DNA from 4 places in the Thalassotalea crassostreae genome. Region 1 is predicted to be linked to each of the others. Evidence: predicted binding sites of a transcription regulator. Region 1 holds the regulator's gene; each other region holds the start of a gene.
The links. The regulator LexA, encoded in region 1, represses DNA repair genes until DNA is damaged. The targets are predictions, from matches to a motif close to TACTGTATNNNNATACAGTA.

Region 2: mutS (DNA mismatch repair protein MutS) is a predicted target of LexA. The motif match lies at 1,284-1,303, and genes of this name have one in related genera.
Region 3: recN (DNA repair protein RecN) is a predicted target of LexA. The motif match lies at 5,601-5,620, and genes of this name have one in related genera.
Region 4: imuA (translesion DNA synthesis-associated protein ImuA) is a predicted target of LexA. The motif match lies at 1,886-1,905, and genes of this name have one in related genera.

The regions. Positions count from the first base shown of each region.
Region 1 covers NZ_CP017689.1:3,468,456-3,476,847, forward strand. Annotated here, with positions in the region: gene LT090_RS15040 (amidohydrolase) at 1-175, shown strand, start outside; gene LT090_RS15045 (GFA family protein) at 228-722, shown strand; gene LT090_RS15050 (beta-propeller domain-containing protein) at 809-2,842, shown strand; gene LT090_RS15055 (helix-turn-helix domain-containing protein) at 3,014-3,997, shown strand; gene lexA (transcriptional repressor LexA) at 4,106-4,720, shown strand; gene argH (argininosuccinate lyase) at 4,828-6,717, opposite strand; gene LT090_RS15070 (argininosuccinate synthase) at 6,719-7,942, opposite strand; gene LT090_RS15075 (ornithine carbamoyltransferase) at 8,006-8,392, opposite strand, start outside.
Region 2 covers NZ_CP017689.1:877,682-886,073, reverse strand. Annotated here, with positions in the region: gene recA (recombinase RecA) at 91-1,113, opposite strand; gene mutS (DNA mismatch repair protein MutS) at 1,575-4,151, shown strand; gene rpoS (RNA polymerase sigma factor RpoS) at 4,235-5,185, opposite strand; gene LT090_RS03955 (peptidoglycan DD-metalloendopeptidase family protein) at 5,245-5,991, opposite strand; gene LT090_RS03950 (YqaA family protein) at 6,137-6,715, opposite strand; gene LT090_RS03945 (protein-L-isoaspartate(D-aspartate) O-methyltransferase) at 6,712-7,362, opposite strand; gene surE (5'/3'-nucleotidase SurE) at 7,362-8,114, opposite strand; gene truD (tRNA pseudouridine(13) synthase TruD) at 8,126-8,392, opposite strand, start outside.
Region 3 covers NZ_CP017689.1:2,914,159-2,922,550, forward strand. Annotated here, with positions in the region: gene LT090_RS12515 (response regulator) at 1-2,514, opposite strand, end outside; gene LT090_RS12520 (response regulator) at 2,637-3,527, shown strand; gene grpE (nucleotide exchange factor GrpE) at 3,766-4,404, opposite strand; gene nadK (NAD(+) kinase) at 4,578-5,459, shown strand; gene recN (DNA repair protein RecN) at 5,676-7,346, shown strand; gene LT090_RS12540 (outer membrane protein assembly factor BamE) at 7,502-7,840, shown strand; gene LT090_RS12545 (coiled-coil domain-containing protein) at 7,985-8,392, opposite strand, start outside.
Region 4 covers NZ_CP017689.1:2,043,600-2,051,991, reverse strand. Annotated here, with positions in the region: gene LT090_RS08890 (DUF2750 domain-containing protein) at 1-80, shown strand, start outside; gene LT090_RS08885 (SDR family NAD(P)-dependent oxidoreductase) at 250-1,050, shown strand; gene LT090_RS08880 (SOS response-associated peptidase family protein) at 1,069-1,764, opposite strand; gene imuA (translesion DNA synthesis-associated protein ImuA) at 1,913-2,602, shown strand; gene LT090_RS08870 (Y-family DNA polymerase) at 2,602-4,086, shown strand; gene LT090_RS08865 (error-prone DNA polymerase) at 4,086-7,211, shown strand; gene LT090_RS08860 (hypothetical protein) at 7,211-7,624, shown strand; gene LT090_RS08855 (23S rRNA (adenine(2030)-N(6))-methyltransferase RlmJ) at 7,695-8,392, shown strand, end outside.

The DNA.
Region 1 (8,392 bases):
CGTATACTTTTCAGTCGGTGGTACGCCGCAAGAAGATTTTGATAATGAAAAGAATGGTGGTCCGCAAGTGCCAAGCCATCACAGCCCATTATTTAAAATTACGCCTGAACCATCGGTTAAATCTGGCGTAGAAGCAACGGTTCACTCGCTTTTGGAGTTGATGCCAAAAACGTAAGCTAAACTGTTTCAAAATCTGAGTTAAACATTTGCATATAAAGGAGATAGCAATGACACAACAAATAACGGAAAATACTAAAGGCGGCTGTGCATGTGGTTACGTGCGCTACAAACTGACCGCGCAGCCATGCGTTGTTCATTGTTGTCATTGCTTATTGTGTCAGCGGCAAACCGGCAGTGCATTTGCCGTAAATGCATTGTTTTGGGCCGACGATGTTATTGTAGAAACAGGTAGCGTCAATGAAATAGAAATGGAATCTCCAAGTGGTAAAGGGCAAACTATCGCTCGTTGCCCAAAATGCGAAGTCGCGGTTTGGAGCAACTATTTTATGGGCGGAATAAAGCAAGGCATTCGCTTTATACGCGTTGGCACATTAGATAATCCAGAGTTATTGCCACCTGATGTGCATATTTTTACTACAACGAAACAACCCTGGGTAAACTTATCACAAGAAAAACAAGTGGTTGATGTATTTTATGATTTTAATGTCGTCTGGTCTCTAGAAAATAACAACAAACGAAAAGATCTATTAGCTAAATTGTAATTTTCTGACATTGGATAAAAATCAGTAAATTAAATTAGTTAATATAAAAGCAAAGGTTAAAGCTAAGTAGGAATTTAAGGATGAAAATGAACAAGTTCGCATTACTCACAACTATCATTGTCGTTAATACGTTAATGCTACAAGGCTGCGGCGGTAGCGATTCTAATGTTGTTGAAGACAACGCAAAATTAAAAAATATTGAAGGTGTTGATGAAATATCTCCTATCTATAAAAATGCTATTGTTCGTTCACTTAGCTACCGAAATGATGAAATAGCTAATAACCCTGTTGCTGATGCCGAAGCGGTGAGTGACGGTACTGATAGCAATCAGTTCTCCGAAACAAATACACAAGAATCCGGCGTTGATGAAGCCGACCGAGTTGAATTTAACGGTGAACACCTTTTTCTCTTAACATCACCGCAGTATAAATCTAAGCCGACAATTAAAGCATTCGAAAAATCCGCTTCAAAGCTTAGTTATAGAAACACCGTAATGTTATCAGAAAATAGCCATTACCAAGGCTTATACCTATTCGGTAATACTTTAACAGCGATAGGCGAATCTTATAACCATTACTATTCCGAACCATTGGTTTCTGATCAACAATCTGGCATTGGCCAATACCAGTATCAACCGCCGATTGTGATGATCGATATTATCGACGATCAGAGCGCTGTTGTTTCAAACCAAGAGTTTGATAAACACCAATTTAAGATCAGCGGTTCACTAGTAAATAGTCGCCGTGTTGATAATGAGCTTTACGTTGTTACTCGCTTTTCGCCAAACTTTACTCAATATGATGATATTTATTACGGGCAAACGCCTGAAGAACTCAAAGACGCCGTCGAGCAAATTGACGCTCAAGACTTATTAGCCACCTACCAATATGGCAATGAAGAGGCGCAGTTATTAACGAGTAATTGTTATCTTGAAGATATTGCTGATAATGACGAGTCACTGGGGTATCAAGCGTTAATATATGTTGTCAAAATAAACTTAGAACAGCCCGAACAAATACAATCTGTATGTATCGGCGCAGAAAGTCAGCAAATATATTCATCGACCAACTCGCTAGTGTTGTTCAACGATATTTATCAATATACAGACAACAGCGAACAATCATTCACGCAAATGCATAAGTTTAATTTAACAACCCTTAACTACCAATCGTCGGGGCAAGTACCTGGGGCAGTTGGCTGGAACAACGCAAGTTATCGCTTTAGTGAACAAGATGATTACTTAAGAGTTATTACAACAGAGCGTAATTGGCGAGAAAATACTATAGAACACAAGTTATTTGTACTCGATACTAGTAATTTCGAAATGAGTGAAGTTGCTCGTTTACCAGAAGATGGCAGTGAGCAAACCATCGGCAAACCTGGTGAAGATATTTACGCTGTGCGTTATCGCGACAACAAAGCTTACGTTGTAACATTTAGAAGAACCGACCCCTTGTATGTAATTGATTTAAGCGAACCTGCAAATCCGACAATCGAAGGGCAATTGGAAATACCGGGGTATTCAGCTTACTTGCATCCTGTTGATGAAAATCTACTTATCGGCATTGGTCGACAAACCGATGGTTTATTTTGGGGCTTTGCCGAAGTTATCGATACCAGAGCCGATGGCGATAAAGAGCAAGAACAATGGCAATTTCCGCAAGCATTAATTAATGATGAAACCTTGGCCCATGGCGCAAAAATATCTCTATTTGATATCAGCGATCCAACCTCACCAAGCGAACTCATAACCTACACATACCCTGGGACGCAAACCGAAGTAGAATATGATTTCCATGCTTTCACTAGCTTAAATCACTCTGATGGCTCAATGTCATTTACGGTGCCTTTGTATGTTCATCAATACATAGAAACATTCGATGAGATGACAAATCAATGGGATTATCGTCATCAATACAAGTCGTCGTTAGAGTTGTTTGAAGTTGATAACTCGATGCTTGATAGAGTCGGCGCGGTGCAACCCGAATATGAAGAAGACCTGCAAAGCCGATACGGTCATCGCAGTATTATTGATGGTGATAATGTCTATTTTGTTGATGGAAATGACCTTTGGCAAGCAAGTTGGTCAAATCCTAGCGATGCTGTAAAAGTACAATAACAACAAAAACAATTAAAAAAACATGTAAAAATCAAAATTAAAACATCAATGATTTTATGTACTTAGCTATAGTGCAACCGTGAGTTGACAAAATAACAACCTAGCTTGCTAGTCTGCAACCAACCGACTTTCTATGCTAGGCGCTCAATTACGAGTGAAGGAACAAACTTTATGATATTAGCAGAAAAGATCGTTAAATTAAGAAAACAACTTGGTTGGTCGCAAGAAGAATTAGCAGAGAAACTTAATGTTTCCAGGCAGTCAGTATCAAAATGGGAAAGTACAAATAGTATCCCTGATTTAAATCGCATCATTATGCTGGCTGAGCTTTTTGATGTGTCTACTGATTTTTTATTGAAAGATGAAAATGAAGTGTTCGAATCGAGCCAAGGCAGCAAAAGTTCCGACACAATTCAGGTAAGCCTAGAACAAGCAACGAAATACATTGATAGCACGATGGAAGCGACCGCTTTAAATGTTAAAGGGGTTCTATTGTGCGTCTGCTCAGTAATACCGTTACTGTTTCTGCTGGCAATGGCCGATAGCAATAAACTCAACTTAACAAGTGATATTGCAGCACCAATCGGCGTTGTATTTATCTTAATTATGGTTTCGATAGCCGTAAGCTTCTTTCTCAAAACCAATCAATATGACGACGATACCACGGTAATAGATGATGAACGCTTTGAGTTAGCATACGGTGTACACGGTGTGTTTAGCGAGAAGATGAAAAAGTTCAGACCGACATACAATAGACGGTTATCGATTGGCATCTTTCTATTTATTGTCAGCTTTGTACCTTTGATGTTCGCAGCAATGTCTGCTGCTGGCACCGATTTAATCTTAATGATGTTAATTGTACTGCTATTGATCATATCGGCAGGACTATATCTAGTGATCCCAGTATCGACAAAATATGATGCCCTTAATAATGTGTTAAGGGATAGCGACTTTAACAGCGTAAAAAGCAAACGTGCAAAACGTGCAGAAAAGCTTGCTGCATTTTACTGGCCACTATTAATCGCAATATTTCTTGGCTGGAGTTTGTGGACAATGGCTTGGGGTATCACTTGGATTATCTGGCCAGTTGGCGCAGTACTTTTCGCCGCACTTATTGGCTTAATGGAATTGTTTGCTAAGGATGAAGAGGAATAAGCTTTAGACGACAATTAGTTTTTAATTTACCAATCAAAATAATAGGTTGCGTTTATCACCTAGCTGTATATACTAACAGTTACTGTACAGATAAACAGGCTTAATGATATGCGCGCCCTTACTGCAAGACAAGAACAAATATTTGGCTTTATTAAAGAAAAGCTAGGCGAAACAGGTATGCCACCTACTCGTGCTGAAATTGCTAATTTCTTTGGTTTTAAATCAGCAAACGCAGCTGAAGAACATTTAAAAGCACTCGCGAAAAAAGGCTTTATCGAAATGTTACCGGGTACTTCTCGCGGTATTAGATTGGCTGAAGAGCATATTGAAGAAGAAGGTTTACCGTTGATTGGCCGTGTTGCCGCTGGTGAGCCTATTTTAGCGCAAGAGCATGTTGAAGATAATTACAAAATTGATGGTAATTTATTCCACCCTGCCGCCGATTACTTGTTACGAGTTAATGGCGAGAGTATGAAAGATATCGGCATCTTAGATGGTGATTTATTAGCGGTTCATCAAACGACTGATATCAATAATGGTCAGGTTGTTGTTGCTCGTGTTGAAGATGATGTTACGGTGAAACGTTATAAGCGTGAAGGCAATGTCGTTTACTTGCATGCTGAGAATGAAGATTTCTCACCAATAGTTGTCGATTTAGCATCTACACCATTTAATATCGAAGGCATTGCCGTTGGTGTTATTCGTAACGCCGATTGGATGTAGTGTTCTTTCAGCTTTTAGCTTTTAAGAAGAACAAGAAAAAGGCAGTATTAATATTCATTAATACTGCCTTTTTTATTTCTATCGACGCCTAAAGTGGCCTTTATTAGCTATTGCTCCACTGTGACATCAATACTATTAAGTAAGTGTGGCATCGAATGATGATCACTTAAATTGTATATCAACGCTTCTTCGTCACAATTATCTTGTTTCGGACATAAGTCACAATCTTTCATTACTTTTTCAGGCAAGGTGTCTTTGTCACCTGGCAAGAAGTCTAGCATTTCAAAGAACTTAGGCTTACGAGTTAATACGAATACCTTGATCAATGATAACGCTTTGGCTCTATCAAGTAAGAACTGACAAAGTTTTTGGCCATAACCTTTACCTTGGTGATTTATCGTTACTCCTAATGAACGAATTTCCGCAAGTCCAGTACTGTAGATATACAATGCCGCACATGCACACACTTGTCCGTTTACCTCGATTACAGCGAAATCTCGAATTGATTTGATTAAATCGTCTTCACTGCGTGGTAAATTCTCTTCTCTTGATGACCAGTAATTTACCAGCTTCACAATCGCGCGAATATCGGTAAGCTTAGCGTCACGAACAACATAATTTGCGCTACCAAGTTGCAAGCGGCTTTGTTCGATAACTTTAGTAACAGGTTCAATACCTGTGCCACCAAGGATGTTTCGTTTATCTACTAAGTATTCTAATTCAAGTACAGGGTAAACATCGGCCTCTATTAATGAACTGAACTGTTTAAATTCATCTAAGCGCAGACTCTCAAGCGGTTCGCCTTGGCTAATCGCATATAACACTACTGCACCAGTGATATCGTGCGCAGTTCTAAATGGAACACCTTTGCCAACCAGATAATCGGCAAGCTCAGTGGCATTGGCGTAACCACCACGTGCCGCTTTAGCACATTCGGCAGAATTCAACTCAATCGAGTTAATCACTTCGCCAGCCATATCAAGACATGATACCCATTGCTCTAGTGCATCGAATAAGCCTTGTTTGTCTTCTTGCATATCTTTGTTATAGGCAAGTGGTAAGCCTTTTAATGTTACTAACAATGCCTGTAATGAACCATAAACACGGCCACATTTACCGCGAATTAGCTCAAGTGCATCAGGGTTCTTTTTCTGCGGCATTAATGAACTACCACTAGTAACCGCATCACCTAAAGTAATAAAGTTAGCTTCACCAGAGTTGAAGAAAATTAAATCTTCAGCGAAACGTGATAAATGCATCATGCCAGTACTTGCTGCAAATAATAATTCCAGTACGTAATCACGATCACTAACCGCATCAAGCGAGTTTAAACATGGGCCATCAAAGCCTAGAGAATTGGCTAAGTCATAACGGTTAATTTCATACGTAGTACCAGCAAGGGCGCCACAACCTAATGGTGATTGATTCAGACGAACGCGAGCATCTTGTAATCTTGAAATATCCCGTTTAAGCATTTCAACATAAGCCATACACCAATGAGCAAAACGGATCGGTTGAGCACGTTGTAAATGTGTATAACCCGGTAATATGTGTTGCTTGTTGTTGTCGGCAAGATTGATTAACTCAACTACAACCGCATTGAGGGTTTCGATGATCACGTCAACTTGTTCACGAGACCAAAGGCGTAAATCTGTACTAACTTGGTCATTACGACTTCTGCCAGTATGTAGTTTGCGTGCGATATCACCAATCACTTCGATTAGTTCACCCTCAACCCAACTGTGAATATCTTCAGCAGCAGAATCGGTGAAATCAATTTCACCGCTTTCTACCTTCGCACTCAAATCAACAAGAGCTTGTTCCATCTTTTGTTGTTCATCTAGCGTTAGCACACCAGCCTTATGAATGGCCTTTGACCAGCCAATAGAACCTTGAATATCTTGTTGTACAAGAATTTGATCAAATGGCAGTGAATCATTAAATGCTTTAAATTTATCACTACTTCCGCCTTTGAAACGGCCACCCCATAACGCCATGTTACTTCTCCTGTCCTTTCAGTGCCGCAATACGTGACGACAAGCTGAATAAACGAATAAACCCTTCGGCATGCTTTTGGTCATAAACGTCATCTTCACCAAACGTTGCAAACTCTTCTGAGTATAAACTGTTTGGCGAGCGACGTTGTGTTACCGTTGCTTGGCCTTTGTATAGTTTCACTACGATATCACCAGTTACTTGCTCTGCAAATGATGCACAAGCTGCCATTTGCGCGGCAGCTAATGGGTTAAACCAGCGACCATCGTAAATTACGTGACTAAACTCTAGACCAACAGACTCTCTAAACTTTAAAGATTCTTTATCAAGAATTAATGACTCTAGCCCTTTGTATGCCGCCATTAATACAGTGCCACCTGGGGTTTCATAACAACCACGAGACTTCATACCAACTAAACGGTTTTCTACGATATCAATACGACCAACACCATGTGCGCCAGCTTTTTCATTAAGGTCAACTAAACATTGATAAGGTGACATGGCTTTGCCATCTACGGCAACCAATTCACCTTTTTCAAAACTAAGCATGACTGAACCTGGTTTATTTGGCGCATCTTCTGGATCGGTAGTCATCGTCCAAACTTCTTTAGACGGCTCACACCAAGGGTCTTCTAATTCACCACCTTCGTGTGAGATATGCCATGCGTTTGCATCACGACTGTATATTTTAGTTAGTGATGCACTACAAGGGACGTTACGCTCTGCCAGGTAATCAAGTAAATCTTCACGAGAAACCATGTCCCATTCACGCCATGGCGCAATAACAGTTAGTTGCGGAGCAAGGGCAGCAAAACAAGACTCAAAACGCACTTGGTCATTACCTTTACCAGTACAGCCATGACATACCGCATCAGCACCAACTTTCAAAGCGACTTCGACGTGCGCCTTAGCAATTACTGGACGAGCCATTGATGTACCTAACAAGTACTGACCTTCATATACCGCACCAGTTTTAATGATTGGATAAATGTAGTCTTTAACAAACTCTTCTTTCAAGTCAACAACATGACATTCAGATGCACCACTAGCAATGGCTTTTTCTACAATGCCATCAAGCTCTTCTTCGCCTTGACCAACATCGGCGCAGAAGGCAACAACTTCACAACCGTCATAGTTCTCTTTCAACCATGGGATGATCGCCGATGTGTCCAATCCGCCAGAATAGGCTAATACTACTTTTTTAATTCCAGTTTTCTTAATGCTCATAACGTTCTCTAATGCTTTCAATATTTAAATTTAAGTTGTTTTGTGTATTGACTGTTAGGTTAACTACTTACCGTTAACTAAGGTCAATAACACAGAATTTTGTGCCCACATGCGATTTTCCGCTTGTAAAAATGCGAGTGACTTATCTGAGTCAAAAACGCTAGTGGTAATTTCTTGTTCAAGGTGTGCTGGTTGGCAGTGCATCACAGCAGATGCGCCCGCTTTATCCATTAATTCATCGTTTATTTGATACGGCATAAACTTAGCTAGGATGTCAGCAACTTTAGTATCATCACCCATTGAAATCCAAGTATCAGTATAGATAACCTGTTGGTTTTCAGCATCCTTAATGTCAGTACTTATTGTCAACGTTGAGCCACTTTGCGCTGCCAACTGTTGCGCTTTGCTAATCATATCGGCGGTTGGTTCATGACCTTCAGGCGTGATCAC
Region 2 (8,392 bases), 1.3 Mb from region 1:
TGAGCGCCATTTAAAATGCAAAAAGATTAATAAAAACTGATGTTAAGATTTTTATCTAGTTTTTGATTAAGTTTTACTTCTCGATATTAATTACTCTTCGATTTCCTCTTCGGAAGTAAGTTCGATAGGTGCTAATAATAGGCTACGTAACTTACCTTCTAAATCTTTCGCCATTGCAGGGTTTTCAGCAAGGTATTTAGTAGCATTTGCTTTACCTTGACCAATTCTTTCGCCCATACAGCTATACCAAGCACCTGCTTTTTCAACCATCTTGTGCTTAACACCAAGATCGATTAATTCGCCTAAACTGTTTATACCTAAACCATATAAGATTTGGAACTCTGCTTGTTTGAACGGAGGAGCGATCTTGTTTTTAACCACTTTCACGCGAGTTTCGTTACCAGTGATCTCATCACCTTCTTTAACTGCACCAATACGACGAATATCAAGACGAACCGACGCATAGAACTTAAGCGCATTACCACCTGTTGTAGTTTCTGGATTACCAAACATTACACCAATTTTCATACGAATTTGGTTGATGAAAATAAGCATGGTATTTGACTGCTTAAGGTTACCAGTAAGTTTACGCATTGCTTGCGATAACATACGTGCTTGTAAACCCATGTGCGAATCTCCCATGTCACCTTCAATTTCTGCTTTTGGTGTAAGAGCTGCAACTGAATCGACTACGATTACATCAACGGCGCCAGAGCGGCTTAACATATCAACGATTTCCAATGCTTGCTCACCAGTGTCAGGTTGCGACACTAATAATTCATTAATATCTACACCAAGCTTCTCAGCATAAATAGGATCAAGTGCATGCTCAGCATCAACAAAGGCACAAACTTTACCGTTACGCTGTGCTTCAGCGATAACTTCAAGCGTTAACGTGGTTTTACCACTTGATTCAGGACCGTAAATCTCAACAACACGTCCCATCGGTAAACCACCAGCACCTAGCGCCACATCCAAGGCTAAAGAACCTGTTGAAATAGTTTCAACTTCCATACTGCGGTTATCACCAAGTTTCATGATAGAACCTTTACCAAATTGTCTTTCAATTTGACCTAGCGCTGCTGATAACGCCTTTTCTTTATTTGCGTCCATTGTAGTCTCCGATTTGTAATCTTTTTATCCAGTAGTTACGAAACAGTATACTGTATAATCGTACAGTATCAACTGGATTTTTTATTTATTTTAAAATAAAACACAACAAAAACGATAAAACATTGATATTTAAAACATTTATCTTATTACTATTTTCCCACCAAGGAGAATAATGTTTAATTAAACAGTGAATAATTTAAAAACACTGTAAATAGATAGTCATTTTATACAGTAGTTTTACAGTAAATCTTTTGCATTTTATTTGATAATTAATTGCAACTTACTTTGCGCTTAGTTAGATATTATTTTAACATCGTAACTCTAACGCGTATTGGGTAAACACATCACTCGAAAGTTCTGGATATACCGGGTTAATAACGGCTATTTTCAACTTTCCTGACTGATATCACAATAATAATTTTCATGTTTTTAAAAACGTTAATAAATACAAAAGCTAATCAATGACAGACGACCTTTTTACCAATAGCAATCACACACCGATGATGCGCCAATATTTAAAAATCAAAGCAGAATTTCCAACAATTTTGATGTTTTATCGCATGGGTGATTTTTACGAACTATTTTTCGATGATGCAAAAAAAGCATCAGAGCTTCTTGATATATCTTTAACTGCCCGCGGAAAAACCGGTGGTAACGCAATTCCAATGGCCGGTGTACCCTATCATGCAGTAGAAAATTATTTAGCTAAGCTAGTGAAGCTTGGCGAATCGGTTGCTATTTGCGAGCAAATTGGCGACCCGGCAACCAGCAAGGGTCCAGTCGAGCGAAAAGTAGTCCGTGTTGTTACCCCTGGTACTATTTCAGATGAGGCTTTGTTAGAAGATAAACAAGATAACTTATTAGTTTCGGTATTTGCATCTATAGCTAAACTTGAGCAGCAAAAATTTGGCATTAGCTATTTAGATATGAGTAGTGGTCGCTTTGTAATTTGCCAGCCTGAAACATTAGAACAGTTACAGGCCGAGTTACAGCGACTTTCACCAGCAGAGTTATTATATCCAGAGTCTTTTGAACACTTGGATATAGTGCAAGTATACAAAGGCAGTCGCCGTCGCCCAGATTGGGAATTTGACTTAGACACCAGTTTTAAAGTTCTAAATCAGCAATTCAATACCAAGGAATTATCAGGCTTTGGCGTTGATGATTACCCGTATGCTCTGCAAGCTGCAGGTTGTCTTTTACAATATGTAAAAGATACTCAACGAACCGCCCTACCACACATTCGAGACATAAAAGCGCAAGCTTATGCTCAAGGTGTAATTTTAGATTCTGCAACGCGAAAGAATTTAGAATTAACTCAAAACCTTTCCGGTGGCATAGAAAATACCTTAGCTGCGGTATTAGATAAATCCGCATCGGCGATGGGCTCTCGACTGTTAAAGCGTTGGCTGCATTTTCCACTTAGAGACATTGAAACCTTAGAGAATCGACAACAAGCTATCAGCGGTATTATTGACGAAGACTTATACACCGATTTGTTCGACAGTATCAAGAACATTGGTGATATCGAACGAATTATTGCCCGTATTGCACTTGGTAGTGCTCGTCCAAGAGACTTCGCAAGATTGAGAAATGCGCTCGGTATTTTGCCAGAAGTAAAACAATTACTTGGTGTAAGTAAACAAAGTTATTTGCAGCAATTGGCCAAATTGGCGGCACCAATTGATTCGTTAGAAAAATTACTATTTGATGCGGTAATCGAAAATCCACCGGTATTGATACGCGATGGTGGTGTTATAAAAGAAGGCTATAACAGTGAGTTAGATGAACTTCGAAACCTTAGCCAAGGCGCAACAAACTTTTTAAGTGAATTAGAAGTTCGTGAGCGCGAGCGCACTGGTATTCCAACATTAAAGGTGGGATACAATAAGGTGCATGGCTTCTTCATTGAGATCAGTCGTGCTCAATCTTCACAGGCGCCTGATGAATACATTCGTCGTCAGACATTGAAAAACAACGAACGTTTTATTACTGATGAACTTAAACAACATGAAGAAAAAGTGCTATCGGCTCAGTCTAAGTTTTTAGCTTTAGAAAAACGCTTATATGAAGAGCTATTTCAATTGACCGCGCCGTATATAGAACAACTGCAAAACTTAAGTGATGCGATATCAACGCTCGATGTATTAAATACCTTTGCTGAGAGAGCAATAAGTTTAAACTATCAAAAACCAACTCTTACTGACAACCCAGGTATTCATATAGATGCCGGTCGACATCCGGTTGTTGAATTCGTTAGTAAAGAAGCATTTATTGCAAATCCGGTAGAATTGTCAGACCATCGTCGTATGTTGATCATAACAGGGCCTAATATGGGCGGTAAATCAACTTACATGCGTCAAACGGCATTGATCACGCTATTAGCCCATGTTGGTAGTTTTGTACCGGCAGAGCGCGCCGAGATAGGCATCGTTGATCGTATATTTACCCGAATCGGCGCTTCCGATGATTTGGCAAGTGGTCGCTCAACGTTTATGGTGGAAATGACCGAAACAGCCAATATTTTGCATAATGCCACAGATAAGTCTTTGGTATTACTTGATGAAATCGGTCGAGGTACCAGTACCTATGATGGTCTATCATTAGCCTGGGCTTGTGCTGAGTACTTAGCGGTGAACTCAAATGCCTTTACTTTATTTGCCAGTCATTACTTTGAATTAACTGAGCTCGCCACGCAAATGGAAGGCCTTGCCAACATTCATTTAGATGCGATTGAACATAACGATTCAATTGTCTTTATGCACGCTGTACAAGAAGGCGCCGCAAGTAAAAGTTTTGGTTTACAGGTTGCGCAACTTGCAGGGGTACCAAAAGCGGTTATTAATCGCGCCAAACAACGCTTAGCGGAATTAGAATCTCAACAAACTGCAACCATTGTTTCTACGCCACAGCAATTACAGCCTGATTTAATCGCTCAAGAGCACCCAGTGGTAAATGATTTAAAAGCGATAAATATAGATGATATAACGCCAAGAGAAGCGATGGATTTGTTATTTGAATTAAAGGCGAAACTATAGTTTCAAGGTAGTTTTCAAAATAACGTTTTCACAACACAAAAAAAACCAGCTTTAAAAAGCTGGTTTTTTATTGCTATTAGGATTTATGCTTGGAATAGCGCTTCAATCGATAAGTCTTGTGCAGACAAAATATCACGCAAACGTTTTAACGCTTCAACTTGAATCTGTCTTACACGCTCTCGAGTTAAACCAATTTCATGACCAACATCTTCTAATGTCGCAGGTTCATAACCAAGAAGACCAAAACGTCTCGCTAACACTTCACGTTGTTTCGAGTTAAGTTCATTTAACCAGTGAACAATGCTTTGTTTGATATCATCATCCTGCAGATCTGATTCTGGACCTTGACTTTTCTCGTCAGCAATCACATCTAACAGTGCTTTATCTGATTCACCACCAAATGGTGTATCAACCGATGTTATGCGCTCGTTTAGCTTAAGCATTTTACTTACGTCAGCAACAGGCACATCTAATTTTTCAGCAATTTCTTCAGCTGTTGGTTCATGATCAAGCTTTTGAATAAGTTCACGAGCAGCACGTAAATAGACGTTAAGCTCTTTTACGACATGAATAGGTAAACGAATAGTGCGGGTTTGATTCATTATCGCACGTTCAATGGTTTGGCGTATCCACCAAGTAGCATAAGTAGAGAAGCGGAAGCCTCTTTCAGGGTCAAATTTTTCGACGGCGCGGATCAGGCCTAAGTTGCCTTCTTCGATTAAGTCTAATAATGGTAAACCGCGATTATTGTATCTTCGTGCAATCTTAACTACGAGTCGGAGGTTACTTTCAATCATTCGGGCTCGTGACTTTTCACAACCTTTTAATGATTTGCGAGAAAAATATACTTCTTCTTCTGCGCTTAATAATGGTGAGAACCCAATCTCACTTAAATACATTTGAGTTGCATCTAAGTTAGATGATGTTTCTTCTGTTGCAAGTTTTTCATCTTTTTTTGTTGCTTTTGCTTTAGGTGCCGCTTTTGCTTTTGGCGCTGCCTTTGCTTTTGTTGCAACTTCCTTCACTTTTACCATTGTAATCTCCCAATAACTTCATGGTTTATTATTCACTTAAACTGTCACTTTCTAGCCTCTTATTTTTTCGGAAGATACCTTGTTGGATCGACCGATTTGCCCCTAAAACGGATTTCAAAATGCAACATGGTTTTATCCGTGCCCGTGTTGCCCATTTTCGCGATTACCTGACCGGTTTTCACCGATTCTTGCTCTTTAACAAGCAAGGTTTCATTATGCGCATATGCACTTAGATAGTCATCATTGTGCTTTATTATTATTAGATTGCCATAACCGCGTAATGCGTTACCTGCATAGACTACAAGGCCTTCAGCAGCAGCTTTCACTGGCTGATTCAGCTCACCGGCGATATCCACGCCCTTGTTACCCTGTGCAGAATTGGAAAAACTCGATATAATTCGACCATTTACAGGCCACACCCAATTTTTCACTTTTTGTGTCAGAGAAGGCACCTTTACCTTGGTGAATTTTCCGCCACTGTCTCCACCATACTCCCCAGATTTATCATTTGCAACATTTTTGTAGTCACTTTTTAGCTCTTTATTAACATTTTTAGTTTTATTTTTGCCCTTATCACTGGTCGGGCCTTTTGTACTGCTTGTTTTAGCAGTTAATGATATTATTTGCCCAGGATAGATATTGTAAGGGGCAGAGATATTATTAATATTGGCTAGTGTCCTAACATCTTTACCTGCACGCCAGGCGATAGAATATAAAGTTTCACCTTTTTTTACGGTGTAACTATCGGCTGTAAGGGTATTTTTAGTTTCAACTTTTGTAGGAACAGAACCACTTAAACTAACCACTGGCGCAGGCCTTGTTCGTTGCGAACAGGCAGAAATTACCAGCAATAACAATATAAGAATTATTACTGGCAAAAAATGGGACCTAATGTTGGTTATGTAACTCATTGATAATATAGTTTTAAATAGGTTTTAAATAATTATAGAATTAACTAAATACAAGATAAGCAATAACCGCAAGGATCACGACTGACCAACCGATAACGTCAATACTATTACGCAATTTAGCTTCCATTTTCGGGCCGCCAAACTTAATCAGTCCTGCGACTAAAAAGAAGCGCATACCACGACCAACTGCAGAGGCTATCAAAAATGGCAAAAATAGCATCTGCATAAAGCCGGCACTCAACGTAAATACTTTATATGGAATAGGTGAAAATCCCGCTAAAAACACCACCCAAACACCGTATTCTTCAAACCAAGCCATGGCATTTTCAAATTTATCCATGTAGTTAAATTCAATTAAAACAGGCTCAATCAGCGGTTCAAACATTAGATAACCTAATAAATAACCAACTACACCACCAAAAACAGATGAAATCGTCGTAAGTGTGGCATATCTCCAAGCTTTCTCAGGCTTTGATAGCACCATAGGTGCTAATAATACGTCTGGCGGGATTGGAAAGAACACCGATTCGGCAAACGTTAACACCGCTAAGACCGCTGGCGCTAAACGATGCTCAGCCCAACGTAATGTCCAGTCGTAGAGTTTAGTAAAAATCTTCACAGTAGGTCACCTGGTACAAGTGGCACAAACCGAACCGCTTCGATTTGTTGACTAATAAACTGCTCACCATCTCGGGTGATTAGCTTTAACACTTGTGATTCATTACCGACCGGTATGATTAAACGCCCACCATCAGTTAATTGCTCTAACAACTGCTGTGGTACTTCACTGGCAGCAGCAGTAACAATAATTGCCTTATATGGTCCTTTATTTGCCCAACCTTTCCAACCATCACCATGTTTCATTGAGACATTATGAAAGTCTATCTTTTGTAGCTTACGTTTCGCTTGCCACTGTAACGATTTAATTCGTTCTACCGAATAAACCTTAGTAAACAGCTGTGCCAAAATCGACGTTTGATAGCCTGAACCTGTGCCTATTTCTAGAACATTGTCATTCACGCCTTGTTGCAGAATCAATTCCGTCATTTTGGCAACGATATAAGGTTGTGAAATAGTTTGCCCTTGACCAATCGGCAACGCGGTATTGTCGTATGCTTTGTGTGCCAGTATTTCCGGAATGAAAATGTGTCTAGGACTATTGGCAATCGCTTGCAATACTCGTGTATCTTTGATCCCAGCCACTTGCAATTGTTGCGCTAGCAAAGTACCACTTCGCTGTGATTTGCCTGCCATACGTTGTACCATCATATTTCTACTTCACTCATCCATTCTGTCATTTGCTGCATACTTTTATAGGCAGTCATGTCTATTGTAATTGGTGTAACCGACGCATAACCTTCACTGATTGCATGAAAATCTGTACCTGGCCCACAATCTAATTCGCTACCTAAAGTACCGTACCAATATATATCTCTGTTCCAAGGGTCTCGCATCTTTTTCATTGTTTCTGCTTTATGGCGATGCCCTAAACGCGTCACTTTGATTCCTTTTAATTGCGCCAAAGGAACATCCGGTACATTGATATTAAGAATTTGATCGCTCGGTAACGGGTGCGCTTTTAATCGCTTAATAATACGAGCGGTAACAATTGCAGCAGTCTGATAATTGGCTTCACTTTTACCACAAATAGACACCGCTATTGCCGGCATTCCCATATGTCGTCCTTCAGTGGCTGCTGCAACGGTACCAGAGTACAACACATCATCCCCCAAGTTCGCACCATTATTAACACCAGCGACCACTAAATCTGGTTGGCCATCAAATAATTGACTAATACCTAAATGAACCGAATCTGTTGGCGTACCATTAACCGAGACAAAACCGTTATCTAAGGTATCCGCTCTTAACGGGTTTAATAACGTTAAAGAGTTACTTGCACCACTGCAATTTCGGTCTGGAGCAACCACTAATGTATCGGCAAAAATACTGAGTTCATCATTAAGTATTTTTATGCCTAAAGCATTTACGCCGTCATCGTTACTGACCAATATCTTCATCATAATTTAGATCACTTATGTTCAACGTTTACGCGCTGTGAAACATCTTGATATTGCAACAATTCGCGTAAAACTGTGGTTGCAAAGCATCCTGCAGGTAAAAAGAATGACAATACTAAGGTATTGTCATCGCTATCGTCTGCACCATGAGAAAGGCTGCCATTTGAAAGGTTTAAACGCATGCTGCGACGCTCTTGTTTTAAGCCAAACTTAATGAGTCCGCGGCATTGTTCCGCATACTGCTCAGCAAACTTTGTTTCGAATTCGTTTGCTTGCAG
Region 3 (8,392 bases), 550 kb from region 1:
GTCTGCTGGTTTAAAACCAAGCATACGCTGGGTTGTCGCATTTGCTTGGACAATGATGTCATGTTCATTAACCAGCATCATGGTAATTGGCGCATACTCAAGAATTAAATTAATGCGCTCTCGTTCTTTTAGTCGATCGCCAATGTCTTTAAATGCAATCACCGCTGAAAGGTTATTTTCATTGTCACCAAGAGGTGTCACAGAATATTCGACAAAAACCTTATCATTATGGTCTCGCCAAAACACATCAAAGTTGACGTTCATGGTTTTGTTAAGCGTTAACGCTTGCAAAATCGGGCTAGTTTCTCGAGTACGTTCCTCTCCCTCATTGTCATGATGATGAAATAACTCTAAATGACTTTGACCTATCGCCTGTTGCTCGCTCAAATTAAGTAATTTTTCAGCCGATTTATTCAAGAACACGCATCGCCCTTGGTTATCTATACCAAAAATTCCATCGGCAACAGAAGCCAAGACTGTTCGCGATTTTCGTTCTGAAACTTCAAGTTCAGCGGTACGCTCAAGGACTATAGATTCCAGTTGCTCTTTCGAACGGTTTGCAAGTTCGTTTGAACGTCTTGCGATAATAAATAAAAAGGCAGAAAGTGATATGATGATCAGTACAGTGATTAAGGTCACCACTAAGATTAAATCTCGTAATTTCAGATAGTTTTCATCATATTCAGTTTTATGAATTTCAGTAACAATAGTTAAGTTGTATTTCGACACCCAAGTCCAACTGCCGACTACTAAATCATTTTTATAATTTAAATACCCTTCAAAATTGCTGCCATTCAATCCAAGTTGCGTGCTTTGTACAATTGGATTTTTTTCAACCTCTGGCAGTTTTACATTTAAAATACTTGATTGATTTGTCGTTATCGTGCCGTTATTAATTAAATCATTCTTAAAGCGTGTTGCCGAAATCATACTACCGCTGGTATCGATAGCATACGCATCAAATGAATCACCTAGTCCTGATTTTGCAAAGAGCGATGAAAAACTCTTTACTGGGTCAAAACTAAGAGCAAAAATAGCTATCACCTCTCCTGATTCATCTTTAACAGGTGTTGCGATAAAGACCAAGGCATCACTGGTGTATGCTTTTTTGCCTGACACATCCACCGCAGGAACAAACAAAGTGCGACCTTCGAGTACCTCATTGAAAACAGCAACCCTTTGCAGTGCTAATTCACTTTTTTGCCCTATCACTAAATCTTCACTATTATATAAATTTCTGCCATCGTTATCGATGATATGGAATCCACGTGAATTAATTGTTGTCGAAGGCCTTATCTTGAAAAAGTGTGCTAAATCTTTATTAATTTGCCTTTGCTGGTCATCAGTTGCTTGGTTATATGTATTTAATTGGCTAACTAAATCTATAAATTCCGGCAAAAGACTTATTTCTTCAATGAGATCCTTTCTTGATGAATACCAAGTATCTAGGTCGCTAGTAATCAACGATTGGTCTAAATCAATAAAGTGTTTAATATCCTCTTCTGCTTGTTGTTTATAATCGGTTAAATACCAATTAACGATTGAAAACAGCACAGCTAAGATCAGCGTGTTAGTTAAAAAGTAAATGATCTTAAACCTTGAGGTGCCGAACTTTAGAGCAAGCTCGTCGGAGTGTTTTATGCCATAACGAACTAATAATAGTCCGGTAAGGATGGCAATTAAAATATAAACATAGCTGGTATAATTCGCTTGTACTGATTCTATTAAACCTTGTTCTTCAAGAGAGTCTGTCCACTGTAATTGACTGTCTATCCAATGGGCCTCACCTAATTGAGAAATGCCCCAATTTAATATTTCAGCAAGTTCTGGTTTATTTTTGTCGACACAAAAACCTAAATTAAATGTGGGTAAATGATCTAACGGGATGCTTTTAAAGCGCGCCTTATTTCGGTTTCTTTCACTATAAAGTAAACTGACCGCACTGGTTATAAATCCGGTTATCTTGCCTTTACTAACTTGCTCTAAGCCTTTCTCTAAGCTGTCCACTTCAATGGAGTTTTTCTCACCAACTAAAGCTATAGCATGCTCTAAATTAACGTAACCATTAACCACACCTATAGTGGCGTCTTTGCTTAATTGGCCAATATCTTTAATCGATGAATCAATTGGAAGCGCCAAAATAGAAGTACGTTTTAACATCGGCTCAGTGATCAATACTTCTTTTTCTCTTGCCGGACTATAAGAACACAAGGAAAGCGCATCGATTTGATGATTTTTAACTTTATCGTACTCATTTTTAAAGGTTGTTGCGGATGTGACAGTTAATGTTAGCGGTAAAATTTCATTCAGCTTTTGTCGATATAACACCCCAATCCCAGCCGGGTTACCTTGTTCATCAAGGTAATCTAACGGTGCAACACCAGCGTCAATGGCAATATTAATTTGAGGATTATCGTTCGCCCATCGCTTTAAGTTTTCAGGTAGTTCTGCAGCGCTAACATTTGCAGAAAACTGTATAACCAATAGTGCAACGATATTTATTAATATTTTCATTAAATTAAAAAAACTTCCAATTTTATTCTAGTATAATTAAAGGTAGCTAATGTAGAGCGTAAACGATAGCTTAATTAGCAACTTTTAATTCTTTCGTAATTACAACAATCAATAAGACTTTCATGAACGATAATTCTCTCAGCAAATTAGAACAAAAATCTGTATTGCTTATGAACTTTGAAAATTCAGCAACCGAGCAGATATTAACTCTTATTGAACACTTTAACTTTAACAGCAATTTGGCAACAAACAAGCAGCAACTTGATAATTACATAAAAGCTAAACAATATGATTTAATTATATTTTTTATTAATAACCCAGACAATAAAGATGCTTTTAGCATTACTTCTGAATTACGAAACCAAAGGGCTACTTTTAAACTTCCGATTGTTATTATATCTACAATTATAGAACCAAATTGGGTGAATTCGATTGTTGTTGCGGGGGTGACTGAATACATAGTGCCACCACTAAATCAGCAAGTATTGATGACCCGTTTTATTCATGCGATTGAATATCCTATAAGAAATCATCAAACTAATATGATTGTTAATCCTGCACGAACATTCACCCAAAAAAATATAAGTGATTTATGTGTTTTAGTTGTCGATGATATTAGTGATAATATTGAGATTATTACCGGTGTTATCGGTGGTTCATACAAAGTAAAAGCTGCTAAGAATGCGGCCCAAGCGATGAAAGTGTGTTTGTCAGATTCGCCGCCTGAATTAGTATTACTTGATATTATGATGCCAGGTATTGATGGGTTAACTTTTTGCAAACAATTAGCCGCAAATCCATTAACTCAGGATATTCGGGTGATATTCACTAGCGCATTAACCTCCACTGATGATGTGGTCAGAGGCTTGAAACTTGGCGCTGTAGATTATATTCCAAAACCAATAATTCCAGAGATTTTATTAGCAAGAATCGATGTTCACAGTAAGCTGATTATTCAGCGTCGAGCGTTGCAAGCGCAAATTGATTTAATGTTAGACAATGCCCAGCGCTAATCTCACAAAGCCAAGTGATAACCAGATTTTCAACATTTCTCAATACTAGGCATATAACTTACCCTTCCGTATCAGCAATCGTTGACCTGCCCCATTTCAATGAAAGGTTTTAGCAATGTTCCAATAAGAAAAAACCACCAAAACATTACTCTGTTATGGTGGTTAATTAATTGGGTTTTGTATTGAGGTTAACACCCGAGCTGGGCGTTATAGATTTGGCCCTATTACTTAAAAGCTATTACTTAGAAACCATAACCATAGCAGGACGAATCAAACGACCATTTAATTCATAACCTTTTTGCATTACCGCGATAACAGTATTAGCAGCAACACCTTCGACTTCCTGCATCGACATTGCTTGATGTAATTCAGGGTTAAATGGCTGATCTTGTGGATCAATCGCAGTTACTGCGAATTTTTCCAAACCAGAAATTAAGCCTTGCAATGTTAAGTTAACACCTTCAAATATCGCTTTTTGCTCTTCAGCTTCTGCGTCAATTGTTGCTAATCCACGTTCGAGGTTATCAACAACTGTTAACATTTCAACGGCAAATTTCTCTAATGCGAACTTCTTAGCTTTGTCGACTTCTTGAGCACTACGACGACGCATATTATCTACTTCAGCTTTAGCACGGATTACGGCATCTTTGTTGCCATCAATAGTTGCTTGTGCCGCAGCAAGCGCCTGCTCTAACTCAGCAATTTTCTCTTGCTCTGGACTTAAAGTCGGTTGTTCCTGCTCTGCTGACTCATTAGATTCAGCAGAATCAACTACTTCACCTTCAACAGCCTGACTCTCAGCATTAATGTCTGCCTGATTTTGTTCTATATTCTCATCATTAGTTGGCTTGTCTGTATTAGTTGACTCAGTTGTCATTGATAACTCCAAAAGATACGTTAAATTCTCTAATTGTGGTAATTATGGGGTCTTAAAGCTAGGTTTCAAGCAGAAAATTAAACTATTTCGCAAAAGTGCTCTTTACAATAGGTAAAATAACAGTAAAACTGCCATAATTAATAAAAAACAATCAACTACTTAGTGCACAATAAATGACGCAAACGTATAAAACCATAGGCCTAATTGGAAAACCTGATCACGATGGCGCACTTGCGACCATTGCAGCGTTGCATCATTTTTTGGAAGATAATAACTATCATGTTTTGATAGAAGCGAAAGTTGCCAAAGTTCTAAATAAAGCCGAACACTATGGTAATGAAATCACCGCTATTGGCGAACAAGCAGATCTTGCCATTGTCGTCGGTGGCGACGGTTATATGCTTGGCGCGGCACGAGTGCTTTCTTGCTATGACATTGGCGTTATCGGCGTTAACCGTGGCAACTTGGGTTTTCTTACTGATTTATCTCCGGATAACTTAATTGAGCCATTAGAAGCGATACTTGCCGGTCACTATAAAACTGAACATCGATTTTTAATCACTGCTGAAGTATATCGCCATGGCCAACTAAAAAGCTCAAATAGTGCGATGAACGAAGCGGTACTTCACCCTGGTAAAGTTGCCAGTATGATGGAATTTGAAGTATACATTGACGATGATTTTATGTTTTCTCAACGCTCTGATGGCTTGATTGTAGCAACACCTACCGGTTCGACCGCTTATTCTATGTCAGCGGGCGGCCCAATCATGACGCCAAAACTGAATGCCTTGTCATTGGTTCCGATGTTTCCCCACACACTAACGTCAAGACCTATTGTCGTTGATGGCGACTCGGTATTGAAACTTGTTGTCGCAGCAGAAAACCATGAGGAACTGCAAGTCAGTTGTGACGGCCATGTCATTCTCGCGGTTATGCCAGGTGACGAAATTATTATTAAGAAAAGTAAATATACATTACGACTAATCCACCCAACCGATCACAATTACTTTAAAGTGTTACGTAATAAATTAAGTTGGGGCAATAAGATTTACTAAAATCTTATTGCTGGTCACCACACAACATTCTATAACATCCACGAATACTTAAGTATTGCTAGCACCTTAACACCATTAATTTCGCCACTCACTTTCCGTGCAAAGATTAAACTTGCATTAGCTGAATAACACTGGTAACTTTACTGTATATTTTAACAGTGGTTATATTTACAGTATTTTCTATTCCACTAATGGGTATATCAAAAGGTTGTGTGCATGTTACTTAATTTAACGATTAAAAATTTCGCTATCGTCAGTTACGTTGAAGTTGACTGGCAAAAAGGAATGACGACAATTACCGGTGAAACTGGCGCAGGAAAATCGATAGCGATTGATGCGTTAGGACTTTGCTTAGGCGAGCGTGCATTAACTAATACCGTTAGACCTGGCAGTGACAAGGCAGAACTTTGCGCAAGCTTTGATGTAACCGATAACAAAAGCGCTCGTCAATGGCTTGATGCCCATGACCTACAGAATGACGATGAATGTATTATTCGACGAGTCATTAGTTGTGAGGGCCGCTCCCGAGCTTATATCAACGGTAACTCAGTGCCACTAAATCAGCTAAAAACACTTGGCGAGAAGTTAATCAATATTCATGGTCAGCATGATCACCAATTGTTATTAAAATCGACAGAACAACGCCGCTTGCTTGATGCTTATGCAAATCACCAACCTATGTTAGCTAAGCTACAAAGTGCACAAAAGCAATGGCGTCATCTCAACAATGAGTTAGCGACTCTTCAACAACAAAAACAACAACGTCAAGCTGAACAGCAGTTATTGCACTATCAGGTTCAAGAGCTTGATGAATTCAATATCCAAGATGGTGAATTTACCCAATTAGAAAACGACTTTAAACGACATGCTAATGCTCAAAAACTGATGATATTATCGGAGCAAAGCCTGCAAACGTTAGCAAACGATGAACAGATGAACGCGATTAGCGCGTTACAGCAATCATTAGACAGCTTGTCACAATTAAGCGAAATAGATAGTAACGCTAAGGCAATCACTAGCTTAGTAGAAGAAGCAAAAATTAGTTTAGAAGAAGCATGTAATGATCTAAATCATTACCAACAAAGTATTGAAATAAACCCTGAACAATACGCGTTGATTGAAGAACGATACTCTACTGCAATAAATCTTGCGCGAAAGCATCATATCGAACCTGAAAATTTGCTCGAACACCATAAAGGTTTAGCGGCACAGTTAGCCAGTATCGCCAATGATGACATGAGACTAGAGCACATTGATAATGAGCTGCAAGATTGTCTGCATCAGTACCAACAACTAGCAACTAAACTTAGCGCATCGAGACAAAAGCAAGCGAAACTATTGGCGCAGAAAATCTCATCGGCGATGCATGAATTAAATATGCCAGATGCAAAATTTGAGTTGCAGTTAACAACAAATGAAAGCAGCGAACCAGCCATGTATGGTTTAGATAACATCGAGTTTGTTGTTGCTATGAACCCTGGTCAGTCGCTTGAGTCAATGGCAAAAGTTGCCTCTGGTGGAGAGCTTTCTCGCATCAGTTTAGCGATTCAAGTAATTTTGGCCGAAAAAGTCGATACACCGGTACTTATTTTTGATGAAGTGGATGTTGGTATTAGCGGCCCAACAGCGGCGAAAGTTGGTCAACAATTGCAGCGTCTTGGCCAAAATACACAAGTAATTTGTGTTACTCACTTACCGCAAGTCGCAGCAAAAGGTGACCAACAATTGTTTGTCTCTAAACTAATCGACGGTAAACAAACTCAGACTCAAGTAAGCCATTTATCAGCAGTTGCTCGTGAAAACGAAGTGGCGAGATTATTAGCTGGTGATCAAATTAGCCAAAGCAGTTTAGCAAATGCCAAAGAGTTACTCGCAAAAACGGCTTAAACCGAAGGTTTTAGACTGTAAAGAGTCAAAGTTAGTTCACTTTGATTCAAAGAAAGCGAGTTTTAGTAAAATTTTTGTCATATAGACAATAAAACACTTTAATCTAGTGCAACGCTTAGTTATTATCCTTGAACTAGATTTAAAGGAATCATGAGATGTTAACTCGCGCAGTAATATTAACATTAGCTCTAAGCTTAACTTCAGCTTGTGTTTATAAAATTGATGTTCCACAAGGTAATTACCTGGAACAAAAAGAAATTGATAAATTACAAGTCGGTATGACTAAAGAACAAGTAAAGTATATTCTTGGAAACCCAGTGATCAGAGATAGTTTCAATAATGACACTTGGTATTATGTTTACGAATTTTTATCAGGAAAGGGTGAAGAGTTTGATAAACGTAAAAGACTCACACTTAGATTTGAGCAAGAAGTCCTAGCAAGTGCTGAAGGTGATTTTGAAATTAAAGAAGGTTTCTATATTCCAATTCAATAAAGTCACCTGCTGTTAGGTCAACTAATGGCCAGGACAAACATAAAAAAACCAGCATAGTGCTGGTTTTTTGTTTTCTAAGCTTTCGTCATTTATTTATTTTTCTATACTTCCTGGCCCTTTGGACAGCCAAGGCGTAATGCAGTATTAAAAATAATAGCCATTTGCTTTTGTTAATAATTGTGCGCTATCAATTTTTTCTAATGCGCAGCTTTTCACATCAGACTTATGAAAAACTAACACTTTGTCTGTGGCACGACTATTCATTTTTTCGCCACCACCAACAAAAATAAAGGTTACATATTCATCATCAGGAATTGCTTTTAAGCTCACACCGTAGTCACAAAGAACTCTTGTGGTATCGGTTTCCATATCAGCAAAGTATTGTTTTTGCTTGGCTTCCAATTCAGCTTTAGTTTGCTTCGCCTTTTTTGCCATTTGAGCATTCTTAGTACGAAGTTTTTCACTTTCTTTTTTGATCTCTTTTTGCATTAGCTTAAGTTTTTCAATTTTTTTATCATACTCAGCGAGCTCTTCTTTTTCAGCATGTCGTTT
Region 4 (8,392 bases), 1.4 Mb from region 1:
TGACAGGACAAGTTTTCTACCCGTGGGAGTTTAACCAAGTACTTGATAAGAAGTTGGCCAAACTTGCTCGTAAAAACTAGAGTAGCGCGAAAAAACTAGTAGCTCGTAAAAACTAGAGTTAATTAGAGTTGAATTAGTAAACAAAGACACAATACCTTGGTATTGTGTCTTTTATTTTGTAAAGCTATCGATAAACAATCATTGTAGAAAAATAATTAAAATTCATAACAATAAAAACAAGGAACAATATTGAGTAATTTCTTTAAAGACAAAACCGCATTAATCACAGGGGCTTCAATGGGATTAGGTGCAGATATTGCACGTTTGCTTGCTGCGAGTGGTTGTCACTTAATCTTAGTCGCAAGAAGCGAAGACAAGCTTATACAATTACAGCAGCAATTGTCTGAACAACACCAAGTATCAATTAATATTCTCGTGGTGGATTTAGCAGTAAAAGAAGCCGCAGAGGATGTTTTTCAGTTTGTGCAAGACAACGTATTAACTAAAGGAAAAGCATTAGATTTGTTAGTGAATAACGCAGGTCTTGGAAAAACAGGACCATTTGCTGATATGGATTGGCAGCAAGACGAGCAAATGTTGAACCTAAATATTCGTAGCTTAGTGCATCTTACTCGTTTGTTTTTACCGTCAATGCTTGAGCATAAGCAAGGTCGTATTTTAAATGTTGCTTCTATGGTTGGTTTTCAGCCAACGCCGAATTTTACAACCTATGCAGCGACAAAAGCATTTGTGTTAAATTTTAGCGAAGCATTAAATGTTGAACTTTCAGGCTCCGGGGTCAAAGTTTCAGCCTTGTGTCCTGGTACGATAGATACACCGTTTTGGCAAGTTGCATCTAAGAAAGATAATTGGTTTAGAAATCTATCGAAGATGGACAGTATGATCGTCGCAAAAGCAGCAGTGAAAGTACTTGAACAAGGCTCTTCTTCGAGAGTGGTTGGCCTTGCTAATAAAGTACTGGTACTAAGCTCTCGCATATTACCAAGAAAGCTTTATGCCATTGTGAGCGGTTTTTTATTAAAAGAATAGCGCTTTTTGATTAAGCGATTAATCTGCATTTATCACAATCGGTTGACTGATCGCATGATAAGTCGACGGTTTATCTATTTGGGTTGCGATAAGTGATTGCGGTAAATGCGGTTTAAGTAAATCATCAAAGACTTGGGTATTGGTAAGTGAGCTATCAAGCCACATATCTATGGTATTGTCATGTTGCGGCAAGATAAGTGGCATTGCTTTTGAGTGAATGTGCTTTAGTTTTTCATGTGGTGGCAAGGTGATCACCGAACAGCTCGATATACTTTGCTGTGTTTGTGGATGAAACCACTGGCGTACTAGACCTCCGAGCACCATTGCTTGGCCATCTTCTGTTGTAAAATCATAATAATGTAATGGTTTCTTATTGATAAATTCAGTTTCACCAAAACCTTTTACTGGGATCACGCAACGTGATTCCCGATAGGCTTTATAGCCGGCACTACGTGGTGTATTTAGCTTATCGTAGCGAGTATTAAATGAGGTGTATTTTGAAGGTTTAAAGCCATTCTCGGTTCTTTCTTGTAATAACCACCAATTTGCTTGTTCAAGCTGGCGTTTACCATCAAATTCTCTGACGACCGATAGGGTATCGGTTGCTCGTTTAAATCGTCCCCAATGAACGTTTTCTAAAGGACTTTCAACACCAAGCTCAATGAGCAGTGATCGAACAAATGGATCATCGATTATATTTAAACGGCCACACATAAATTCTTTCCTTTTAGTATCACTATTGCTCAGTTTTTACGACAATTTTGGCTGCAGTTCTCATAACTATTATTACAATAATTATCGCAACTGTTCTTGCAAGAATAGTTAATTATAATTATACTGTATAAATATACAGGTGTTTATTATGAGCAATTTAATTGAAATACTCAAGCATAAACAATGGCTTTGGCATGGTGTTGATGAAAAATCTAACATTCATGCACAAATTAAGTCTAGTTTTTTAGAGCTTGATCGACAACTCGATGGTGGTTTTCCTGAAAAAGGGGTGATAGAACTTCGCTCGCCAATTGGTATTGGCGAGTTACGTTTACTTATGCCAGTACTTGCTGCCGATCATCAGCAGGGGCAGCAATTGTGCGTGTTTATTAATCCACCAGGAAATATTAATGCGCAAATGTTGCAAAGCAGTGGTGTTGAAAGTGAAAAAGTGCTGGTGATTTATCCTAAGACCATTCATGACGGCTTATGGACTGCTGAGCAATGCTTAAAAAGCGGAAGCTGTAGCAGTGTTTTATTGTGGCAAGACTCTGCATTAGCAATTCATCAAGTAAAACGTTTACAACTTGCTTGCGATACAGGGCAAAGCCGTCAGTTTATTATGCGCCAAGAAAAATCTGAATCAATGTCTTTACCATTTGATTTGAGTATTACTCTTAACGCCCAAGAAACCGGACTTGTGGCAAAAATAAATAAACGTAAACAAGGTTGGCCAAGCGATGAATTTATTATCAATATGGCAAAATCTTGGCCGTTGCTTACCTGTTATGCGAGTAATCGTAATCTAATTCCTTTTCCGCAGAAAAAGGTGGGGTAATGAGCACGCTATGGCTCTATTTACACTTCCCAACACTGCAATTAAATGCTGGCTTTGTCCAGCAGCAGAAGCAGGAAGGTGATACTGTGCTGGATATGCCGGCATTGATTATTGTTGATAAGCGCAGTAATCGCGTTTGTCAGCTTGATCAGCAAGCAAAGCTTCAGGGCATTAAAGTCGGTATGGGGCTTGGTAGTGCTGCAGCGCTTTGTCAGCAACTACAAGTGAATGCCTATGATATCGAGATAGAAAAGAAAAAGCTGACTGAAATAGCTCAATGGCTGTACTTAGTGAGTGCCGATATATGCCCAATTGAGCCGAATGGTTTATTACTACGAGTCAGTAATATGCTTACCTTATATGGTGGTTTGGAAAATTACTGGCAAACCATTGAGCAGCATTTAAAGTCGATGACAGTCGATTATCAGTACGCCTGTGCTTATTCACCTTATGCTGCGACCTTACTGGCAAAAGATGGTCTAAATCAGGTCAGCGATGACGCCAACTGGCTCTTACTGCAAATCAATAAACGGCCATTAACGGTAAGTGAACTGCCTAATAAAACCATTGATAACTTAAAACGTATTGGGGTTAATCAGTTTCAGCAGCTGTTAAAGCTTCCTCTTACTGAAATCGCCAAGCGTTTTGATATCGATTTAGTTAACTACGTCGGCCGCTTGAGTGGGCAATTACAGCATACGGTTAATTTTTATCATCCTCCAGAGCAGTTTAATCAGCATTTAGATTTATTGTATGAGATCTCGAATTTAGATTGGCTGCAATCACCTTTAACTAAATTATTGATACGACTTGAACGCTTTCTTTATTTGCGTGACAAACGCGCAGGACAAATCGAGATACAACTACATTTTCGCGAACAGCCAATACAAACCTTAGCGATTGTATCGGCACAAATGGAGTACAGAGCACCAATATGGCTTGAACTATCGCAACTGACATTAGCATCATTAACATTAGCTGAACCTATTATTGCAATCAGCCTTGCGGCGAGCAAGGTGGTTGATAATGACTATGATAAAGCTGATTTATTTAGCGGAAAACGTGGTGCGGTATCGGCGAAACAACTTGTTTCAAGGCTACAAGCCAAGCTGGGTAGTGAGCAAGTTCGAGGCATAAATGTGGTTAATGATCACCGTCCTGAATATGCCAGTCATAATTGCCAACCATTTTCAATAAGCAAAGAGATAAGCGTTAACGCCAACACCAACAGCGTCAATAACAAGGTTGTTCAGCCAAATAGAGAAAACAATAATTTGCTACGACCTTCGTTAATGCTGCCAGAGCCGGAGCCTTTAGTAGAGTCTGTCAGTATTGAACACGGCCCAGAGCGTATTGTTAGTGGTTGGTGGGATAACAATTATATCTGTCGTGATTATTTTGTTGCCCGTAGTCAAAATGGCCGTTGGCTATGGATCTTCAAAACCCCTGAGCGCGAGTGGTTTCTGCATGGGGTATTTAGTTAATGTATTACGCTGAACTATTTTGTCAGAGCAATTTTTCATTTTTAGAAGGTGCTTCACAACCAGAAGAGTTGGTGCATCAAGCTAGGTTCTATGGCTATCACGCTATTGCCATTACCGATGAGTGCTCGGTTGCAGGAGTGGTAAGGGCCTATAGTGCAATCAAAAGTGCCAAACTTGATATTAAACTGATCATCGGCAGCATGTTTCATTTTAATGATGAGCTTCAGTTACTGCTAATCTCGCCGACACGGCAAGCTTATGCCGAGTTATGTCGAGTGATCACCAATGCTAGACGCCGTAGCAGTAAAGGCCAATATCAGCTATCTGAATGGGACTTAATGTCGATAAAGCATTGTTTCGTGCTTTGGCTACCAAAAGGAAATTCGACAGATTTACACTGGGGACAATGGTTAGCCAAACATCATTCGTCACGTTTGTATTTGGCACTACAAAGGCAATTAGTCGCCACGGATCATGATTATCAACATCATTGTCAGCGTCTTGCTGAGCAATTAGAACTTGATATTGTCGCCTGTGGTGGGGTTGTGATGCACTGTCCATCAAGGCTAAAGTTGCAACATACATTAACGGCAATTAAGCATAACACTCAAGTAAGTAAACTAGGGCGGGTATTGCTCTCTAATGCCGAGCGCTCATTAAGACCACTGGCTAAGTTAGATAAACTGTTTCACCCAACAGCAATACAAACAACGATGGCGATAGCCTCGAAATGTCAGTTTAAGTTGTCTGAATTACGCTATGAGTATCCACAAGAGTTGGTGCCCAATGGCTTGTCGGCAATAGAGCATTTAAAGCTGCTGGTTGATAAAGGCTGTAAATTCCGCTTCCCTGATGGTGTCCCAGATCACATTCAAGCAATTATTGATAAAGAGCTTTGTTTAATTGAAGAGCTGGATTATGCCTATTACTTCTTAACCATACATGATGTGGTTATGTTTGCTAAAACTGAGCAGATTTTATACCAAGGTCGAGGCTCTGCGGCTAATTCAGTGGTATGTTATTGCCTAGAGATCACTTCCGTTGATCCAAGGCAGATATCGGTACTATTTGAACGCTTTATCTCTAAAGAACGTAATGAGCCGCCAGACATTGATGTAGACTTTGAACACGAGCGTCGTGAAGAGGTGATTCAATACATTTATCAAAAATACGGGCGAGAGCGCACAGCAATTGCGGCAACCGTCATAAGTTATCGCTTAAAAAGCGCCATCCGTGATGTTGGTAAAGCGTTGGGTATTAACGTTACTCAGCTTGAATACTTCATTAAAAATATTAACCGTCGAGACCGTGGGCTAAACTGGCAAGCTCAGATTGTCGAACTAGGCTTATCGGCAGAATCATTGCAGGGACAAAACTTCATTACTTTGGTGAATGAAATTCTTGGATTTCCTCGTCATCTTTCTCAGCACGTAGGCGGTTTTATAATCTCTTCCGGGCCGTTATATGAGTTAGTGCCGGTAGAGAATGCGGCAATGGATAATCGAACAGTGATCCAGTGGGATAAGGACGACATCGAAACCCTTGGTTTATTGAAGGTCGATGTGCTCGCTTTAGGCATGTTAACCGCTATACGCAAGTGTTTTTCTTTACTCGATAAGCACTATCAAAAAAGACTAACCATTGCCGATATTACTCGTAAAAAGGACGATGTTCAGGTTTATCAAATGCTACAAAATGCCGATACGGTAGGGGTCTTTCAAATAGAGTCGAGAGCGCAAATGAGTATGCTACCGCGCTTAAGACCGACAACGTATTATGATTTAGTTATTCAAATTGCCATTGTTCGACCTGGTCCTATTCAAGGCGATATGGTGCACCCATTCTTAAAACGAAGAAACGGTGAAGAAGCGATAACCTATCCATCGGCGGAAGTAAAAGAAGTGCTTGAGCGGACGATGGGAGTGCCTATTTTTCAAGAGCAGGTGATTAAGTTAGCTATGGTAGCCGCTGGCTTTAGTGGTGGTGAGGCAGATCAATTACGCCGCGCTATGGCAAGCTGGAAAAAGAATGGTAAGTTACTGCAATTTAAAGAAAAGTTAATTAATGGCATGCTCAGTCGAGGTTATGAACAGAGTTTCGCTGAGCGTATCTTTGAGCAAATATGTGGTTTTGGTGAATACGGATTTCCAGAAAGTCATTCTGCATCGTTTGCGGTACTGGCCTATGTATCAGCTTGGTTGAAACATTATTATCCAGCGGCGTTTTATGCTTCGATACTAAATGCCCAACCGATGGGGTTTTATTCTTCTTCACAATTAGTGCAAGATGCGAAGCGTCATGGCATCACAGTGCTGCCAGTTTGTGTCAATCATTCTATGTCCGATCATATTTTAGTGTCCGATCACAACAATTATGGTAACGCGTTACAAAATAGTGAAGGATTTGCTATTCGTTTGGGCTTTCGCCTGGTAAAAGGAATGTCTAAAACGGCAATAGAAATGCTGATTAATAACCGCCCAGAGCAAGGTTATAGGGAAATAACTCAACTTAAGCGCCTCAACATTAATAATCGGGATTTGCAGTTGCTTGCCAGTAGTGATGCGTTAAAAGACTTACTTGGTAATCGCTATAACAGTCGCTGGGCTATAATGAATAGTAGCGATGATTTGCCACTTTTTGCCGCAGCGGTGTCTGACGATGTTTTAAGCAATGCTAGCAGTAACAAGACAAAACATATTTTTGAGCCTAGTGAAGTGGAAACCTTAAACGAAGATTACGCCGCCTTAGGATTAACCTTAAACAAGCATCCTATAACGTTGTTGGAACAAACAAAACAGTTAGGCCGTTTTACTAGAATGACAGAGCTTGCATCTAAAGAGCACAAGTCTGTGGTGAGCGTTGTGGGTGTTGTCACCGGTAAACAGTCACCTGGTACCGCTTCAGGAGTAACCTTTGTTACCTTAGAAGACGATACTGGCAATATCAACGTGATTGTTTGGTCTGCAACCGCAAGAGCTCAAAAACAAGCCTATTTAACTGGCAAAATCTTAAAGGTTACAGGAATTTTGGAACGTGAAGGGCAAGTCACTCATATTATTGCAGGAAAACTTACTGATTTAAGTGAGTTGTCGTCATTTAAACACAAGTCGAGAGATTTTCATTAATGAATTCACAACGTCAATCACAACATAGGTCTCGCCATAAAAACAGATCATATAAAATCTCTAAACGCAGTATTAAAGATGACTATATTGATAAACAAGTTTGGGTAATACATGCCGCAATCGTTGAAAAGTTGCTGTCTAATCCTGAGTTAATTGAACAAGTAAAGGAAACCCTAGAAAACAGGCGCGAAACAGCAAAGATAGGTTATGGTGAATACATTACTTGGTTATCAATTATTGAAGTGAGCGATCAGCCTGATTTATTTAAACGGGCGATATTGGAAAATAGTGGCAAGATGAAGCGCTATCGTCGTAAAACGCCTTTGGTAAATATCTTGACCGAAGAAGAGCGCGAAAAGGCTATAACAAACGGTGCACTTGGCACAATTGACGATATATCCGTGCTATTTTAACCACGACAATCAGTGTATTATTGACGTTTCTCAGGTAAACTTTACCGATAATATTCAAAGACCATAATCTATGCTTAGTTACCAACATCATTATCACGCAGGCAATCATGCCGACGTACTTAAACATTGGCTTTTAACCGAATGTGTTCACTATTATCAACGTAAAGACAAGCCATTCGATTATATTGATACTCATGCCGGCGCAGGGTATTACCAGCTTGATTCAATGGAAGCTAGAAAAACAGCAGAAAGCGATTCTGGCGTTATGAAGCTAGATTGGGCAAATTTACCGGGCTTAGAAAATTACCATCAATTAATCAAAGATGATTTGGCTAAGCGCGCCTATCCAGGCTCACCAATGTTTGTTAATCGCTTGCTGAGACGTGGCGATCACGCTTGGTTATTTGAAATGCACCCACAAACCGTGGTTGAACTTGAAAAATACTGTGCAATAAAGCGCATGACCTATGTGCAAAAAGAAGATGGATTTGCCGGTGTACAACGTTTATTACCCAATCAAAGCCGCAGAGCTATCGTGTTGATTGATCCGTCCTATGAAATAAAATCGGACTATCAAACCGTGGTAAAGGTGATGGCTAAGATATACAAAAAAATGCCACAAACAACAATATTATTATGGTATCCAGTCGTTGAACGCAGTCAAATTGATTTACTTGAGCAATCGATACAAAAAACAGCCATGCGCAACGTGCAGTTATTTGAAATTGGTGTCAATGATGACACAGTAAAGGGCATGCAATCATCGGG